DNA from 2 places in the Trinickia sp. NRRL B-1857 genome. Region 1 is predicted to be linked to the other one. Evidence: predicted binding sites of a transcription regulator. Region 1 holds the regulator's gene; the other holds the start of a gene.
The links. Region 1 encodes LexA, which represses DNA repair genes until DNA is damaged. Its sites were predicted from a motif close to ACTGTATNNNNATACAGT; they were not measured.
Positions count from the first base shown of each region.

Region 2: the regulator LexA is predicted to act here: its motif matches at 1,403-1,420, upstream of AB1286_RS06020 (PA0069 family radical SAM protein).

Region 1 is NZ_JBFLUK010000001.1:560,755-563,939, reverse strand. Features, by position in the region: gene AB1286_RS02615 (universal stress protein) at 1-164, shown strand, start outside; gene AB1286_RS02610 (DUF2939 domain-containing protein) at 252-833, opposite strand; gene AB1286_RS02605 (hypothetical protein) at 977-1,306, opposite strand; gene lexA (transcriptional repressor LexA) at 1,331-1,978, opposite strand; gene AB1286_RS02595 (CysB family HTH-type transcriptional regulator) at 2,198-3,124, shown strand.
Region 2 is NZ_JBFLUK010000001.1:1,383,839-1,387,023, reverse strand. Features, by position in the region: gene AB1286_RS06030 (response regulator transcription factor) at 214-756, shown strand; gene AB1286_RS06025 (hypothetical protein) at 817-1,197, opposite strand; gene AB1286_RS06020 (PA0069 family radical SAM protein) at 1,487-2,602, shown strand; gene AB1286_RS06015 (NINE protein) at 2,617-3,087, opposite strand.

The DNA of each region.
Region 1 (3,185 bases):
GCGCGCGCAGCGGGTTGTCGCGATGGTGGATGGGCTCCGGCAATACGCTTTTGCTCGATCGCGTCTCTTGCAGCATTCTCGTTGCGGTATCGACCGCGCACGAGAAGGAAGCCGTCGATGTCAAAGCGACGGCCGCCACATCGGCTGGCGGCGCCGGTACCTGAGCGTGGCTCTATTGCTGCCGGCCTGCGGCGATCGCTGCCACCACGCGAGCCGGAGACGTCCGGCTCATCTCGTCGCTTATCGGCGCGTCAACGATTGAGCTCGACCGCGTCGATTTGCCACGTGAACCAGCCGCGGCGATGCAAGATGACGCTATAGGGCACGCCACCGGTATCGCGCGTATACGTGACTGCGAACGTGCTCGTATCGCGATAGCCGGCATCTGCCTTGGCGCGCGGCGCGGACACTTGGCCCGGCGCGGAAGCGGGTCCCGCCGGCGTTTCTTGGGCTTGCGGTGCCGCGCCCGCTTGTCGATCTCCGGCCGGCGGCGGTGCCTCTCCGGGCTCGCCTCGAGGCGGCATGCCTTTGAGCAATGCGACGACGCCGTCCGGTGTCGCATAGGCATCGACGAGCGGATTCACGAATGCCATACCGACTAGCGCGCCCAATGCCGTAAGCGGATGTTGAAGCTTTTCCGCATCGACACGCCGACTCAACATCTGAGTCACTTCGACCTTGAGACTAGCTCGCAACGCGGGATAGTCGACATAGCGATTGATCGTTGCCGTATCGCGCGCTTGCACTGCCTCTCTCAGCCGGCTGAGGACGAGATAGGGCGAGGCGTAAGCGAAAACGGCAAGCACCACGACGATGAATACGATGCCTGTCACGAGCGTTGTCGTGAGTGGCTTTCGTGGATTGGAACGGTTCTCTGCGGTCATGAAAGGATGGCCTTTATCGATGTTCAATGTTGTTCATTGACAGCGATCGCGCCGAAACGATCCCCCATGCCGCCCATTCTCCCGCAAGCGTCTCAACCCCATTGCGCCGCGGCTACGCCTGCACGTTCATCGTCGATGCATCGATCGATCATTTTGCATACGGCGTCGATCGAGCCGACGAGGATCACACGAGACGGACCGTGATAGACGCGAACCGGCGCGCGACGTGCCGGTTCGGCATGCAGTGCGCTATTGAGCGAGACGCGCGCGAATGCCGGCAACGCGGCAGGCTGCGTTGCCGTGTCAGGCTGCCGCGCGGGGCTGATCGCGGCGGCCTCGAGCGGCGGGCACTGGATGAGTCCGCGCAAATGGCGCAAGCGGCCGAAAGTGCGGAAAGGCATGAGGCGGGCAAGGCGATCCATGGCGGCTCCCTAACGTGTGCGGAATCAAAATTCGGACGGGCGAATCAGCCCGACCGCAATGCCTTCGAGCGCGAAATCGGCGCTGCCGGCTTGAACGAAGATGTTCTCGTAGTCCGGGTTTTCGGCGATCAGCTCGATACCGTTGGGACGGCGTTTCAGGCGTTTGACGGTCACGTCGTCTCCCAGACGGGCGACGATGATTTGGCCGTCTTTGGCTTCGGTGCGCTTTTGCACGGCCAACAAGTCGCCGTCGAGAATGCCGGCGTCGCGCATCGATAGCCCGCGCACCTTCAATAGGTAATCGGGCTTGCTCGAAAACAGCGCCGGATCGCAGGCGTAGTGCTGCGAAATGTGCTCTTGCGCGAGGATCGGGCTGCCGGCGGCGACGCGGCCGACGAGCGGCAACGAAAGCTGCATCAAAGCCGGATGCGGTAGCGAGAACTGATGCGGCATGTCCTCGGGCGCCAGCAGCCGAATGCCGCGCGAGGCGCCGGCCGCTAATTCGATGACGCCTTTGCGGGCGAGCGCGCGCAGATGTTCTTCGGCCGAGTTCGCCGACGAGAACCCAAGTGCCGCAGCAATCTCGGCGCGAGTGGGCGGGAAGCCGCTCTGCTCGATCGATTGGCGGATCAGATCGTATACCTGCTGCTGCCTTGCGGTAAGTTTGGTCATGTCGCACTGTATGGATAGACAGGTTGCTGTATTTTTATACAGTATTCGACGAAGATCAAGCCCTGTGTTGCGACCCCACCGCAGCTTTAGTACGAATCGATATAAAAAAATGAGGATTTATTAGTTCTGGGAATAAAAAGCTTCGCCTAGACTGGCTCGACCCGGGCGCCGAGAGTCGGCGCCGACCGACGATTCCGCTTGTTCTAGAGAGACACTCGCATGAACTTTCAGCAGTTGCGCTTCGTGCGCGAGGCGGTGCGCCGCAATCTGAATCTGACGGAAGTCGCCAACGCGCTATTCACGTCCCAGTCGGGCGTGTCCAAGCAGATCAAAGATCTGGAGGACGAACTCGGCATCGACATTTTCGTGCGCCGCGGCAAGCGGCTCACGGGGCTCACCGAGCCGGGCAAGGCCGTGCATCAACTGATCGAACGCATGCTGCTCGACGCCGAGAACATGCGCCGCGTCGCCCGGCAATATGCCGACGAGCAGACGGGGCACCTCGTCGTCGCGACGACGCACACGCAGGCGCGCTATGCGCTGCCCAAAGTCGTGCGCGAGTTCACGCGCGCCTATCCCAAAGTGCAACTGGCCTTGCGCCAAGGCAATCCGCAACAGATTGCCCAAATGCTGATCGACGGCGAGGCCGATATCGCGATTTCGACCGAGGCGCTCGATCGTTTTTCCGACATCGTCACGTTCCCTTGCTACTCGTGGCACCACATCGTCGTCGTGCCCAAGGGCCACCCGCTTGCCGGCCGGGAGCGCGTGACGCTCGAGCATGTCGCGGAATATCCGATCGTGACTTACGACCGCGATTTTACGGGCCGCTCGCATATCGACGCGTCGTTCGCCAAAATCGGCGTGCTGCCGGACGTCGTGCTGACGGCAATCGATGCCGACGTCATCAAGACGTATGTCGAGTTGGGGATGGGCGTGGGTATCGTCGCGGCCATGGCTTACGATCCGAAGCGCGATTCGGAACTTGTGGCGCTCGACACGCAACATCTGTTCGAAGGCAGCACGACGCGCGTCGGTCTGCGCAGGGGGGCCTTCATGCGAGCCTACGCATACCGCTTCATCGAAATGTTCGCGCCGCAGTTGTCCGAAGCCGGCATGTCGGGGCAGTTGCGCGAAGCGGCTTGAGTTCCACCCTCGTTGCGGCATCCGCGCAGCGAGGGTAGGTGAAATCAGGGCGTTCGCCGCG
Region 2 (3,185 bases), 820 kb from region 1:
CGGTGCACTGAAAATTGCTTCGTAAGCGCCGTGCTACTTATTGCGCACCCGGAAGCGTCAGCGGCAATGGCACGCAATAAACGCGCTAATGAAATGGATATCGCCCGGCGAAACGGGGTGACTTATTGCGCATCGGACGCAAGTTCGATGTTCGTGTGTCAAATAATCAGTCTCGCGTTAATCGGCCAGAATCTTCCTTATTTGCTAAATTGAATGCGAGCGCTGGTATCGTCGAGCGCACTGGTCGGAGGATCAGGCGTCGGAACCACTTCCGGCTCGATATTCCCGATAGATCAGCGCCGTCCGATACGCAAGAAATATCAACCGGGGAAAGCAATGAAAAGGCAGCGGGGGGAGCGATTCTCATCGCGAGTACGGCCGTTCATGCTCGACGATGAGAAAGCGTTCTCGGCCGCCGCCGGAGACGCGATAGAGTCGACGTCTTTAAGCGTTCAGCTGTCACCGCGCGAACGTGAGGCGCTTGCGCTCATCGCCAAGGGATTTTCTCTGAAAGAGTCCGCGAAGATCATGGCGGTCTCGCGCCACACTATCGTCACGTTCGTGCGGCGGTTGTACTTTAAGCTCGACGTACATTCGAAGTCGGAAGCGATCTTCGAGGCGCTTCAGCTCGGGCTATTCAGCCGGGAATCCACTGCCTCGGCCGCTCGCGCCACACACCGCGTGAAGTCGGCCCAGCCCAAACGCATGGAGCCGATGAGCCGCTCCGACGTCTCGCCGCGAAAAGGCGCGATTTAGAAGCCACCGAGAAGCCGGAGTAGCTAGCGCTCCCCGGCATCGGGCCGCCGCCTGTCGGGATCAGCAGGAGGTGCTTAGCCGCGTCCACACGCTGACGGTGTAGAAGCCGCTATTCAAGTTATTTCCGGACCAGCTCTCGTTGAAACCTGTCATGAGGCTGTCCGTCACTACCGTCGTAACATCGGCAGCCGTCGCTACTGCCGACGTAGCACTCGCTCGCGCCATCACGTTGGCCCCTGATTGCGATGACTTCCAGTAGCCGAGCCAGCCATCTTGGCGAAAAGTGCCGTCGGCGCTCAAGCAGACCTGCGTCGTATTGACGGAGGCGCCCGTGGCGAAATCATAGTGAGTGACTTGCCAGTTGCCGACTGGCGACGCGTATGCGGCGCCAGCCGCGCCGAGGCCCAAGAGAGCTGCGATAAGCGGAAGGGCGGTTTTCATGCGGATTCTCCTGCGTGGTCGGAAGATGAAGTTGCGAGCCAATGCCTCGCGCAATGGCGGCCTGGGCGACAGGTGAAGCCTGCCGCCTCACCCATCGGACACCGATCTCATCTTCCTAAGCAGCCCGCGTTTCGTCTGTCGCGCAAATATGCGACACCGAGGCATTCACACGCCAACCGATCACGCCCGCTCGCTCGGTTGGTGTACTGTATATCCATACAGCAAAAAAGCATATACTGACTCTTGCACGTGAATAGAGGCCAAGTGCCGCACTTGGTTTGCATCGATGATGGACAACCCCGACGCCGAATTTCCTATCGCTCCGCCCGCGCCGCTAAAGGGGCGGGGCGCTGTCACGAACTTGCAAGGCCGATATGAGCGCGACGAGCGGGCCGCATTCGATGACGGTTGGTCGCCCGATAGCGAAGGCGACGGCCTTTCGCCTTTGAGAACGCAAGTCTTCGAGGAGCAGGCGCGAAGTATCCTGACGCACAATGCGTCCCCGGATATCCCATTCAGCGTTTCGCTGAACCCTTATCGGGGTTGCGAACACGGCTGTATCTACTGCTTTGCGCGGCCAACGCACAGCTACTTGGGGCTATCGCCGGGGCTCGACTTCGAGAGTCGAATCTATGCGAAAGTCAATGCGCCCGCGCTGCTGGAGCGCGAGCTGATGAAGAAGAACTACATCCCCGAACCGATCGCGCTCGGCGTCAACACAGATGCATACCAACCCATCGAGCGTGACTTGCGGCTAACCCGGCGAGTTATCGAGATCTTGCATGACCACGGGCACCCGTTCGCGGCGATTACGAAATCGTCGTTGATCGAGCGCGACATCGATTTGCTCGCGCCGATGGCCGAGCGCGGCCAGGTGATGGCCGCGGTGACGATTACAACGCTCGACGTGGATATCGCTCGGACACTAGAGCCTCGCGCCGCAACGCCGACGCGGCGGCTGCGCACGATCCAAGCGCTCGCGCAAGCGGGTATTCCGGTGGGTGTCAGCATCGCGCCGGTCATTCCGTTCGTTACGGAGCCGGATCTCGAGCGTGTGCTCGAGGCTTGCGCGCAAGCGGGGGCAACGAGCGCAAGCTACATCGTGCTACGTCTGCCATGGGAAGTCGCGCCGCTATTCAAGGACTGGCTGGCGGCCCATTTCCCGCAGCGTGCCGACCGTGTCATGGCTCGCGTTCGAGATATGCGCGGCGGAAAAGACTACGATTCGTCTTTTTCTCGGCGGATGAAGGGCGAGGGGGCGTGGGCCGATCTACTGAAGCAGCGATTCGAGAAAGCCGTTAAACGGCTGGGACTCAATGCACGCCGCCACGGCATCCTCGATATGTCTCATTTCAAAAGGCCAGTCGCCCCCGGACCACAAAATCCGCAGCTGGATCTTTTCTGAGCTGCGCGGCTCGCCTACTCGGACAGTGATGTACTAATCCCGCCTTGCGACTCGAAGTACGTCTGGAACGTGACCGCGAGTCCCGCCATTAGCCCGAGCGCGCCGATGAACAGCGAAAAAATCACGACGAAGACAACGCCCCAGCCCGAGCGGCTCCGGCGAGCGTCCCCGGCATTGAATTGGGCGTCCCATTTTTCGTCGGGGCGCAATCCGTAGACGATCGCGGCGAGGAAAGCCGCCAGCAGCGAGCTTGCGCCGAGAACGGCGAGCACCCAACCGGGCGTCGATGAACGGTGCGTGGCGATAAGCATGAGTACGCCCGGAATCCCGAGCGCCGTGCCGATCACATGTGCCCAGCCGAACACATCGCGCCGGCCGTAAAGGTAAAAGCGATGGGCACCCACGCTGCCGAACAAGAAAGCGAGCAAGGCGGTAAGCGTTTTGGAGCGAAAACGGGCGGGAGCGGAAGGTACGCGACTGGACATGACCCTGAAGACGGAAAGCGGCGGTTCGTCGAAAAAACGGGCGCTCGACGGCCGCCCGAGCGCGCATTGTACGTCGCGCTAGAGCGGGCGGGGCCGTG